2 regions of the Pseudoalteromonas sp. SG45-3 genome follow, and region 2 is predicted to be linked to the other one. Evidence: predicted binding sites of a transcription regulator. Region 2 holds the regulator's gene; the other holds the start of a gene.
The links. The regulator sigma-54, encoded in region 2, starts transcription at its own class of promoters, with help from an activator protein. The targets are predictions, from matches to a motif close to GTTGGCACGNNNNTNGNNT.

Region 1 (6,423 bases), on a different contig from region 2:
AAAGGCAATAAAGTCCAAGTGATTTTGAACAATATTGCTAAGCATTTACAGAGATACTGCTGTAAGCTTTTCTAAAAGTGCAACAACCATTTTAGATGAGTTGATTGATGCTGTTTCTAGGTATTCTTCAAATGATTGTGGTGACTCTTTACCAGCAATATCAGACATTGAGCGAATTACAACAAATGGTGTGTTTAGCGTAAAACACGTTTGTGCAATTGAAGCGCCTTCCATTTCAACAGCAAGCATTGTAGGAAAATCACTACGTGCTTTATCAATGCGTATAGGGTCACACATAAATGTGTCACCAGTACAAATTAAGCCAACGAGTGTTTTAACATCACTGATTTGTTCGATAGTTTGCTGTGCTGCTTCAACTAATTTAGGGTGTGCTGCAAAGCCTGCCGGCATTTGTGGTACTTGGCCAATTTCGTAGCCAAAAGCAGTTACGTCTACATCGTGGTGACGTACTTCTGACGAAATTACTACATCGCCTACACTAAGAGAAGGATCGAATCCACCGGCTGAGCCTGTGTTAATTATGCAATCAGGTTTGAAGTTATCGATCAGTAAGGTAGTTGCAATAGTTGATGCGACTTTACCAATACCAGATTGAACAAGTGTCACCGTGTTACCAGCCAACTCGCCAGTATAAAAAGTGAAACCTGCTTTAGTTAAAATTTGTGGGTTTTGCATAGCTTCACGTAAAATTTTAACTTCTGGCTCCATTGCGCCAATAATACCAACATTCATAAAGTTTAATTCCTGAGTTTGAATCACTTGATTATACGTGAAGTTAGCAATAAAAAACAAAAAAGCGAGCTTGTTTATGAGCTCGCTTTAAATACTTTTTAGGAGAGTATTTAATTCGTTTTTTAAATTTCAGCTAACGCGGTGGTTTGCGCTTTAGCTTGAGAAGGTGAAAGTACCGCTGGCTTATGTGAGCGATTACGAACAGGGCGCTGAGTTTGTGTTGCTGCAGGCTTACCAAGTTTAAACATAATTGCATCGCGTACTTCAGAAGGGCGGTAGCCCGATTTAACTTTCATACGAATATGTGGAATGCCTGCAGACTCTAGTGCACCGTTTACAAACCAGTCGCGTTGAGCTTTGTGGCCATCTTTGTTGGCATTGTTAACTAGGTCAACAGCAGCAATGATTGTTAGTTTTTCTTTATCGATTAAAACAAAGTCGAGTTGCTTATTTTTAGCTTTAGCTAAAGCAGCACGTTTAGACTTTACTGAAAGGCCTTGCTTACAGTCAATAACGTCGATTAACTTAACGCGACTAACAATTTTATATTGATCGCCTACAGCACGCTCTAGAAGATTTAAAAAAGCGCCTTCAACCTGCGTAAAAACAGTTTGCTTGCGAGTAAAAGGATACGGGTTTCCGCCATCGTCATTAAATTTTGACGCAACAACAGAGGCCCCGACAACTAATACTAGGATTAATAATAAAGCGAATTCCATACGGTAACTCCATAACAACAAATTGACACTGCTCAAACAAAGCAATTTACGTGCCTAAAAAGTATGGGTTATAAAATAATTACCGGCTGGTTTACAAGCAATAGCTACACAGCGATTAAGCTTTGTAGCCTCCTTTAATACCTTTTACTGCAATAGCTACAGCATCGTGTGCATGCAGTGACTCATAGTGGTTTATTTGCAGCCAATAATCACTGTAATGGTTTGCCTCTAGCAATGCTTTAATTTTACGCGCTGCATCTTCACAAAACATAAGGTTTTGACCATTCAAACGGGCAAATTCTTGCTCATCTTCACGTTTTACTGCTGCTTGTACTGGTGTTTTAAGCTCAGCTTCAAGAGTGTTAATTAGCGTAACTACGTCAAATTCTTGAATGTTGCTATCAAGCTTTACTTTTACGTTGGCAATAGAGCGCTGCGAGTGGGGAGTCGCTACAATACCTTGTGTAGTGCCTAGCCATTCGTGCACATCTTTTTGGCTCAACGTTTCTTGGTTAAACTTTTCGTTAAACGCGTTTTGTATAAGCTGGCGCGCAAGTGCAGCAGAGCATGGGCACGTTGAAGAATAAGTAACATCTACGGTTAGCTCGTAGCTAATAACGTTATTTTCAATTGTACTGGTAAGTACAACTGGGTAGCTTTTCCAGCCCGCTTTGCCACTTAATAGTGACTTACGGCGTAGCGGTAATTCAAATTTAAATTCAATTTGTGCTTTATTGCTCAGCCCTTCGTGGCTAGTTATAAAGGTATCGAGTGCTTGCGCTATCGTTTGCGGATTGACTTGCTGCTCGGTTGAAAGCAGATCAAGTGCCAAAAATAGACGTGACATATGAATGCCTTTGGCATCTTCTTTATGTAAATTTACAAATGCACGAGCTTTGGCGTTTACTGTAACTGGAGATAAGTCTCGGGATTCAAAAATAAATGGCAGTTCTATTTCGCCCATGCCAACCCAGTCTAATTTACCTGTTTGTAAAGCGGGTGCAGTGTCTGCTATATCTGGCATATTGGTTTGCATGTGCGCTACTCGTATTTTGGGGATAATAAAGCGGGGCATTTTACACTAAATAATTTATTGCTGAAATGATGAGTTTAATAGATGAGCTAAATCAAACATGAAAAATTCTGTTTTTATCGCACAACGTGAGTAGTGGTAGGAGAAAAATGCTAAAATCTGGGAAAATGGTATGTTTATACATACGCATTGCCTTCTTTATATTAAGTACACAGCTAAGAGATAAAATTACGTATGACCGATTATTCTTTGAGCCCTTGGGCTCGGGTACTTTCCAGCTCAATAACGCGATTTGGTGAATTTAAAACCGCTGCTATTTGTTACACTTTATTTTTAACTGTATCTCTTATTTTATCGAGCATGTTTTATTATGTGGCGATAGGCGAATTACACCTTGTTGATATTTTAGCCGTGGTATTTTTTACGGCTGTAGTGTCTCCTTTAATAATAAGTGTGTTGCTTAATTCAATTCGACAACTAGATGCCTCATATGCTTATTTAGATAGCGCCACCAAGCAAGAAAAGCTTTTAAATCAAACCCTAAAAGATAACATTAACCGTCTAAACATCGAAATTGATGAGCGTAAAATGGCATTTCATGCCAAGCACCGCGCTATTGAAGAACTACGACGAGAAATTGCTGAGCGTAAAAAAACACAACAAGAACTTGCTCAACAAAGCATGCTGCAGCGCTCAATAGTTGATTCATCTCCTGATTTATTTTATTACCGCGATAACAATGGCGTGTTTGCTGGTTGTAATAAAATGTTTGAAGAAGTAATGGGCAAATCAAGTAGCGAACTAATTGGCAAAACGGTTGAGCAAATATTCCCTAGTCACTTTTTATCTGAAGTTTTGAAAACCGATAAAGAAGTAGAGCAAAGCCATAAAGCACTAACCATTGATGTGGGCTATGAAGTAAATGGCGAAACGCGTTGGTTTGAGCTACGTAAATTACCTTTTATAAATGATGAAGGTGATTACATTGGTCTACTGGGCTTTGGTCGTGATATCACAAGTCGTAAGGAGGCCGCTCAAGCGCTCGAAACGGCCTATAAAGACAAAGGTAAGTTTATTGCCACATTAAGCCATGAACTACGTACACCGCTCAATGGTATTGTTGGTTTAACACGAATGCTGCTTGATACTGACTTAAACAAACAGCAGCGTAGTTGGGGGAATACTATATTTTCGAGTGCTGAAACGCTCGGCAATATTTTTAACGATATTATTGATTTAGACAAAATAGATAGAGATCAGCTCGATATAGTAACCAACTCTATTAACGTATCAGACTTTATAAATGACGTTGTTAACTTTGCGGGCTTAATCGCGGAGCAAAAAGAGCTAGAGTTTGATATTAAGCGCAATGGGGTGCTGGATATTTACGCACAGCTCGACCCAACTCGCTTACGCCAAGTTGTTTGGAACTTAATTAATAACGCCGTTAAGTTTACACAGCAAGGGAAGGTAACACTTGAATGTAGTCGAGAAAACAGGGTTGAAGGCCCATGGTTAGTTATGAAAGTATCGGATACCGGCCAAGGTATTCCGCCAGAGCAGCTTGCTCATATATTTGATATGTACTACAAAGCGCCAGATTTAAAAGGGACTAACGCAATAGGTTCCGGTATTGGTTTGGCTGTAACTAAGGCACTTGTAAGTGCGATGAAAGGGATAATTACAGTAAATAGTACTGAGGGCGAAGGAAGTTGCTTTACAGTTCAAATACCGCTTAGTTTATGTGTAGCACCAACAGAGCAAAGTTATGTTGGTCGTGGTTTGTATATTTTACTAGTAGAAGATGTACCTCTAAATGCCGAAATTGCCACAAACTTATTAGAGCAACGCGGGCATGAGGTGTTGTGGGCTGAAACCGGTGAAGATGCACTCTCGTTTGTCGAAACCGAAGATGACTTAGATTTAGTATTACTTGATATGCAATTGCCTGATATAAATGGTGATGTAGTTGCCAAGCAAATACGCTCAGATAGTCACTTTGATAAATTACCCATTGTAGCGCTAACGGCCAATGTTCGTAGTGCTGAAGAAGAGCTTGAAGGCATATCAATACAAGGGGCGCTTGCTAAACCAATTAACACAGTGAAGCTTGATAAAATGCTGGCTGATTTATTTGGAATTAAGCAAAGTGAATGCACAGAGCCACTGTTAAAAGTAAGTGAAGAAGCCCTTAAAGGCATTGATGCACACTTATTAGATATAGAAACAATAGAAGACTTTGTCAATTCGATGGGCTTAGTTGTGTTTAGACGCAGTAGTCAGCTATTCGAAAAGCTAAGTCCACAATATCAGCAAGAGTTACTTACTTCATTAAATACTAGTGATAGAGAAGAGTATGAATCAGTAGCGCATAAACTCAAAGGGGCGGCTGGCTCAGTAGGTCTTAATGATGTGCAGCTTCATGCCAAAATAATGGAACATGGTGCGATTGATGAATCTGATGAGGTGTTAAAGCAGTGGTTAGATATTTTGGCAGATAAAATAAATGAAGGACAAAAAGCCCTTCATTTATTTTTACAGCAATTAGAGTGAAACTAATTAGCTCTAATTAAGCGTCAATTTTACCAATGAAACGGTAACCTTCACCATGGATGGTGCTGATTAACTCAGACGTTGAGTTATCACTTTCAAAATGCTTACGAATGCGACGAATAGTAACGTCAACAGTACGGTCATTTGCGCGAAGCTCACGGCCTGTCATATGCTTAATTAATTGCTCACGGCTGAAAATGCGACCTGGAGAATCAAGCATTAAACGAAGTGCTCTGTACTCACCTTTAGGTAAACGCTTAGCGTCGCCATTTGGAGAAGTAAGACAACGGCTGTTTTCATCAAGTTCCCAACCATTAAACGTAATAACACCATTTGTTTCTAGTGCTGACTCTTCACCACCTAAGGCAGTACGAGTAATAAGGTTGCGAGCTCTGATAGTTAATTCACGCGGGTTGAACGGTTTAGTAACGTAGTCATCTGCGCCAATTTCAAGACCTAAAATACGGTCAACATCGTTATCACGACCAGTTAGGAATATAAGACCTACTTTACGCTTTTGGCGTAATTCACGGGCTAAAATAAGACCGTTTTTACCAGGAAGGTTGATATCCATAACTACAAGATTAACGTCATCGTTATTTGTAAGCTTGTCATGCATATCATCGCCATCAATGGCTTCAATAACTTTGTACCCTTCAGCTTCAAATAAACTAACTAGGTTCAGTCGAGTTACGTCTTCATCTTCTACGATTAGAATGACTGGCGTTTGCATTATTAATTAACCTTTTGGAATATATTATTTATAAAAAATCGGTGACTAATTTATAACCGATTACTAGAGATTATAGGATTATACCCATTTGTTAACAAGGAAAAAACAAATTGGATAAAAATAAAACAGTAGGGTGTCCAAAGTCTACTAAAAAAGGGCAGTGCAAAAACTACTGTTTAATTGATATATACATGGATGTAGCTATTTGAATCATAAAGTCGAAGCCATTTTCCTTTGATAATTGACATATCATTCAATTAAACAAGGTACTTAAAATAATCAGACTAATTCAAAGCAAAACTATATCACTTTTTAACCTTTTAACCTTTTAACCTTTCATCAATGTATGTGATACAGCAAAGATAAAAAAGTTCATAAATCGCTTGGTAATATTTATTTAAAGCAATTAAATAATGTTACGCACTTATCACATGCCTCATTAATGAGGTCATTAAATGCTAATTCAAGGATAAATTTTAAATATATGCACTTTTTAATGATCTTTATTTAAGGAATAGTAATTATAAAGCGAGCACCGCGTTTTTCTTCAAGATCAAACATCACTCTTCCGCCAAGTGCTTGTGTTACTAGGTTATAAACTAAGTGCATGCCTAAGCCACTTGCGCCTTGCC
Region 2 (6,423 bases):
ACTTTATGGGGGGAGGTGAGTTAACTGGCGTTACTAACCTATTTATTTTATATATCTGTTTTAATTGAAGCACTAGTAATGCGAATATTGTTTTTATAAAACAGATTATTCTTGTTCATTAAAGCGTTGTGCTATTAATACTCCAACAGCGTGTAAAGCTTGCTCAGAATCAGGGCCTTTACAAACAACTTTAACTTCTTTTCCTTGGCTACTTTCAAGTAACATTAATGCAAGTACGCTATCGCCTGCTGCTTCTTTGTCATCTTGGAATAATGTGATTGTCGCATCAAATTGTACTGCTAATTGCGCAAGCACAGTAGCTGCTCTGGCGTGTAAGCCTAATTTGTTTTTTATTAAAAAGGTATCTTCACAATGCATAACTTACTCTACCTAAGCTGAACAGGTGATTATTCAGCTATATTATTTTTCTTGCTCGCGATGGCGAATTTTTACATTGGGATGTGTCATTGCAAAACTTTCACCGATAGTTTGCGCTAAATACACAGAGCGATGTTGCCCGCCTGTACACCCAATAGCAATGGTTAAATAACTGCGGTTATTTCTTTCTAAATGCGGTAACCACGTTTGTACAAATGTTTGAATTTGCCATGTGAATTTTTGCACTATGCTGTGATTAGCTAAATAGTCTTTAACCGGTTGATCTAACCCATTTAAAGGCTTCAACTCTGGTTCCCAGTGTGGATTTGGTAAAAAGCGTGCATCAAATACGTAGTCTGCTTCTTTTGGTATACCGTGTTTAAAACCAAATGATTCAAATGTGACAATCAGTTGCTTATCTTTTTTACCTAAAATCTTTTCACGAATAGATTCAGCGAGTTGATGAACACTTAAATCAGTCGTATCTATCATAAAGTCGGCGCGAGTGGTTAATACATCAAGTAATTCTTTTTCTTTTTTGATGGCTAAATCAAGCGGCAACGAGTCTATTGATAGTGGGTGTAATCTGCGTGTTTCTGAAAAGCGTTTGATCAATGTCTGATCGTCGCTATCTAAATAAAACAACGTAGGGTTTGCAAAGCCAGGTAAGTATTCAAGAATATCGTTAAATTCATCTTGTTCTTTAGGGATGTTGCGCACATCAATGCTAACAGCAATTTTATCGTAGCTATCAGACACACTGCGAACTAATGAAGGTAGTAGGTTTACTGGAATATTATCTACGCAATAATAACCTAAATCTTCTACAACGCGCAAAGCAACCGACTTTCCAGAACCAGAACGGCCGCTTATGATAATTAACTCCATTTAACACCCTTTATAAAACTATGATTGATCGACAATAACTTGGTAAAGCTCAGTATCAGATTTTGCACTGCGTAACTGTTTACAAAAATCTTTGTTGTTTAGTTTATCAGCAATGGTTGCTAGAGTCTTTAAGTGCTGCTGGTTATCGCCATCTGGTACGATGAGTGCGACAAAAATATCAACAGGGCGATTATCGATTGCATCAAAGTTTATTGGAGTTTCGCTAACGAGCACTAAAGCCAAAGGCTCTTCTGCACCGCTCATTCTTCCATGAGGAATAGCAATGCCACGCCCTATACCTGTACTACCTAATTTCTCTCTGCTCATTAAAGCATTAAGAATATCTTGTTGCGGTAAATACGGAAGTTTGTCGTGAGCAAGTTCGCTAATGAACTCTAAAATTCTTTTTTTGCTATTAAAAAGGACCGCAGCTTTGCTGCAGTCCTGGCATATAAGTGAACTTAATTTCATCATATTAGTGTCGAGCAAGCTTCTCTTTGTGTTTGATTACTTGGCGATCGAGCTTGTCGATCAACGAGTCAATAGCGGCATACATATCTTGATGTTCTGTAGAGGCAAATAGCTCAGCACCGCTTACGTGTATTGTGGCTTCTGCTTTTTGATTTAATTTTTCTACATCGAGAATGACATGAACATTATTAATATGATCAGAGTGTCTTTCAAGCTTCGCAAATTTAGTATTAATATAGTCTCTTAGTGAATCGGTTAATTCTACGTGACGACCAGTTAAGTTTAGTTGCATAAGCATTACCCTCTTAGTTTAGCGTCTTAAATCAGACTTTTACGCTGATTTGACGGTGGAATAGCAAGAGATTCGCGGTATTTTGCGATTGTACGTCTCGCTACTTTAATTCCTTGCTCAGCCAATATATCCGCTATTTTGCTATCACTCAATGGTTTTGCTGAGTTTTCTGCTGCGATTAATTTTCGGATAAGCGCACGTATTGCTGTAGATGAACATTCACCACCGTTTTCAGTACTTACATGGCTTGAGAAAAAATATTTAAGCTCAAATATACCACGGGGTGTATGCATGTACTTTTGAGTAGTAACACGCGAAATTGTCGATTCGTGCATTTCTACCATTTCAGCCACATCATTTAAAACCATTGGTTTCATGGCTTCAGGGCCATGTTCAAAAAAGCCTTGTTGTTGCTTAACAATACAATTAGTAACTTTTAATAGCGTGTCGTTTCTACTTTCTAAGCTTTTAATAAACCATTTAGCTTCTTGTAAATGTGAGCGAATAAACTGGCTGTCGCCACTTGATTTTACAGTGCGAGACATTGCTGCGTATTGGCTATTAACACGAATTTTAGGCATGCTATCTGGGTTTAATTCGACAACCCAGCGGCCTTTAATTTTTTTAACTGACACATCAGGAATAACATACTCAGATTCTTCCCTTACAATAGTATCTGCAGGTTTTGGGTTGAGAGTATGTATTAGTGTCATTACTTCTTTAAGCTCTTCTTCTTTGAGCTTAGTTTTTTTCATTAATGTACGATAGTCGCGAGCTGCTAATAGATCAATATGCTCGGTTAAAATCATTTTCGTTTCATTAATATAAGGTGTTTCTTTATCAAATTGATTAAGCTGAATACACAAACACTCTTGTAAACTACGTGCAGCAATACCAACAGGATCAAACAGTTGGATGCGTTTTAATACCGCTTCAATTTCATCAAGTTCGACTTCGTTATCATCTTCGTTTTCTTGATTAAAGCTTTCTAAAATCTCTTCGCAGCTTAGTGTTAAAATACCTGAATCATCGACAGCTTCTACAATAGCAATAGCAATAGCTTCGTCTGTAGGGCTAAATGGCGTTAGTTGTAATTGCCACATTAAATACTCATGGAGCGTTTCAGTAGAGGCGCCTTGGTATATTGATTCGTCTTCGGGCATTGGACCTGATGAGGCTGCAGGAGCGGCACTCATGTACTCATCCCAACTAACATCCATAGCCATGTCGTCACTTAGCGTGTCTTTTGCAAGTGCTTCACCAGTATCTTGTTCATATTCGCTCGGAGCATCATCAGCAGATGCGCTAACAGTTATGTCATCGGTATCAGCTTTTTGCTCGTTTTTACCAGCAGCGTCTTCGGAATAGTCTGCCTCTTCAACCTCTAATAGTGGATTACTGTCGAGAGCTTCTTGTATTTCTTGCTGGAGATCCAATGTACTGAGTTGCAACAAACGAATAGCTTGTTGCAACTGTGGAGTCATTGTAAGTTGCTGGCCCATGCGCAGCTGTAGTGATTGCCTCATGTATCTCTAACAATCCTTTTATGTTGTTATAATTAATACTAGCAGATGCTTAAAGACATGGCGTAAATGTTACAGCCTAAATTGCTCGCCTAAGTAAACATCGCGTACTGTTTTATCATTTAATACGTGTTCTGGAGTACCTGATGCAATCAGCTCCCCATGAGAAACAATGTAGGCTTTTTCACAAACATCAAGGGTCTCTCTTACGTTATGGTCGGTAATTAATACACCAATCCCACGATTTTTAAGATGTTCTATTATTTTCTTTATATCTAATACCGAAATAGGGTCAACACCGGCAAACGGTTCATCCAGTAATATAAATTTAGGATCTGCTGCCAGCGCTCGTGCTATTTCTACACGACGACGTTCTCCACCCGATAATGCCATACCTTGGCTATCACGAATGTGTTGTATGCTAAATTCATCTAATAAGTTATTGAGCGTGTCTTCTCTGGCTTGTTTATTTAGTTCTTTGCGTGTTTCTAAAATGGCCATTAAGTTTTGATAAACAGTCAGCTTTCTAAAAATCGATGACTCTTGTGGTAAGTAGCCTATGCCTAATCTAGCACGACTATGCATAGGTAAAAGAGTAATATCGTTATCATCAATAGATATTTTACCTTTGTCGCTAGGAACAAGCCCTACAATCATATAAAAAGTCGTTGTTTTACCAGCACCGTTAGGGCCAAGTAAGCCAACTATACTGCCAGCTTGTACTTCAAGGCCGACGTTTTTTACAACTTCACGACCTTTATAGCTTTTTGCCAATAGTTCTGCTTTTAATGTGCTCATGGTTGACCTTTATCGCCTTTTTTACTTTTTTTAGCTTCGATCGGTACTAAAATTGTGTGAACGCGGTCAGTTGAGTTTTCATCTTTTTCGGCACTGATGAGCTGCTGCTCTATGTCGTAGGTAATGCTTTTAGCATTTATTTTTTGTCCGGCTTGCGAAACTTGTGCATTACCAACAAGCGTTAAAAAACGCTTAGATACATCATAACGTACTTCGTCAGCACTGGCGCTCATAGTCGTGCCGTCTGATTGCTTTTCTTCAAAGTGCGCAGGGCTACCTGTGGCAATTAATAATTGTTTATTATCACCAAGTTCATCACGTTTGTGTACTTCTAGGCGATCGGCTGTAATGCGGCGATTACCGTGAATAATCTCAACGTTTTTCTCAAAAATACCCACATTAGCTTTCAATTGACCTTCTTGCTTGTCGGCACTTATTGAAATTTGATTGGCAGCAGGTTGCGTGTTTTGCTCTGCAGCACTACTATTAAACGCTAGTATAAGTGTAGGAATTATAAGTGATTTTAATATTTTATTGGTCATAATATATGGTTCGCGTATGGTTAATTAGTTTTATCACTTCGGTTTTCAAGTCGGCTTCTAGGCCTTTACCGGTGATTTTTAAATTGGGTCCAGTGATAATGACGGGTTGCTCCGAACGCATTGTTAATAACTTTATATCAACCTGAATATTATCAGCATTGATTTTGTCTATCATGGCGTTATCGGTTAAATTTTTGGCAACCACATTACCTTCTAAAATTAATTGTTTATCTTCATATAATGTTGCTTCGTCTGCATTTATTTGCCACGTTTGTTGCTCGTTATATAAAGTAAAAATGGGTTTTTCAAAAAACGTGAAACCTAATTGCTGGTATAGCTCCATTTTAGCCGCAGTGACTTTGTGGCTAATTTTACCTTGCTCATCATAGGCTGTCTGTTTGAGCTCAATAGCTATGTAATCAGGCTTAGCAACAACTTCAGGCTCAGCCTGAGGCACAATATTTGTTTGTGTAAAATAAGGGTACCAAAGCCAAACCATACAGCTAATGAATAAAACGCTTAATATTATGCGCGCTGCATTCATGAACTAGTGCCTTGTGTAGTCAATGCTTTACCATTTTCAAGCATGAGCAAATCGGTGAGTTCTCTCACAGCGCCAAAACCACCAGGCATTTGCGTTACATAATGTGACAAACGCTTAATAAGAGGGTGGGCATCATTTACTGCAACGGCAAAGCCTACTAACTCCATAACAGGCATGTCAGGACCGTCATCACCAATATAAGCAATTTGTTCATCGCTAAGGTTGAGTTTATCTTTTAATTCTTGATAGGCAATGAGCTTATTTTCTTGGCCTTGATAAATATGCTGTACGGTTAAGCTGCTCATACGTTGTTGTACTATCTGTGAATGACGACCAGTAATAACAGCTACTTCAAAGCCACTGTTTATAAGTGCTTTAATGCCAAAACCATCTTTTGTATTAAATGCTTTTAGCTCTTCACCTTGATTGCCAAGGTAAATACGGCCATCAGAAAATACACCATCAATATCGCATATAAGTAGTTTTACTTTTTTAGCGCGTGCTTTTGCATCATCGCTCAGCGGTTGATAGAGTTCTTCAAATTGCATTTATAACACTCCTGCTTTTAATAGGTCTTGCATATTTAATGCGCCAATAGGTTGGTTTTTCTCATTGACGACGATTAGGCCATTTATACGTTTACGTTCCATAATATTGAGCGCTTCAGCGGCTAAAATATCTTGTGTAGCTGTAGTGCATGACTTAGTCATAACAACATCTATTTGTGTTGTATGAATATCAATTCTTTGTTCTAAAATGCGACGTAAGTCACCATCGGTAAATAACCCTACGAGTTGCTGATTTTCATCAACAATGGCTGTCATACCTAATCCTTTAGCTGACATTTCTATTAGAGCATCTTTAACTGTTTGTGAAACATCAATAATAGGTGTATTTGCGCCGCTGTGCATAACATCTTTTAAAGTAAGTAATAAGCGCTTGCCTAAACTACCACCTGGGTGAGATAGCGCGAAGTCATCAGCTGTA

Region 1: the regulator sigma-54 is predicted to act here: its motif matches at 1,512-1,530, upstream of H5126_RS04100 (DUF2726 domain-containing protein).

Annotation. Positions count from the first base shown of each region.
Region 1 covers NZ_JACJEN010000002.1:370,790-377,212, forward strand. The annotation lists gene H5126_RS04090 (regulatory signaling modulator protein AmpE) at 1-45, opposite strand, end outside; gene mtnN (5'-methylthioadenosine/S-adenosylhomocysteine nucleosidase) at 46-753, opposite strand; gene H5126_RS04100 (DUF2726 domain-containing protein) at 876-1,472, opposite strand; gene folE2 (GTP cyclohydrolase FolE2) at 1,588-2,508, opposite strand; gene arcB (aerobic respiration two-component sensor histidine kinase ArcB) at 2,740-5,058, shown strand; gene arcA (two-component system response regulator ArcA) at 5,075-5,791, opposite strand; gene H5126_RS04120 (sensor histidine kinase) at 6,299-6,423, opposite strand, start outside.
Region 2 covers NZ_JACJEN010000004.1:226,560-232,982, reverse strand. The annotation lists gene H5126_RS07195 (HPr family phosphocarrier protein) at 106-378, opposite strand; gene rapZ (RNase adapter RapZ) at 421-1,266, opposite strand; gene ptsN (PTS IIA-like nitrogen regulatory protein PtsN) at 1,285-1,737, opposite strand; gene hpf (ribosome hibernation promoting factor) at 1,742-2,029, opposite strand; gene H5126_RS07175 (RNA polymerase factor sigma-54) at 2,056-3,555, opposite strand; gene lptB (LPS export ABC transporter ATP-binding protein) at 3,625-4,350, opposite strand; gene lptA (lipopolysaccharide transport periplasmic protein LptA) at 4,347-4,892, opposite strand; gene lptC (LPS export ABC transporter periplasmic protein LptC) at 4,882-5,436, opposite strand; gene kdsC (3-deoxy-manno-octulosonate-8-phosphatase KdsC) at 5,433-5,984, opposite strand; gene H5126_RS07150 (KpsF/GutQ family sugar-phosphate isomerase) at 5,985-6,423, opposite strand, start outside.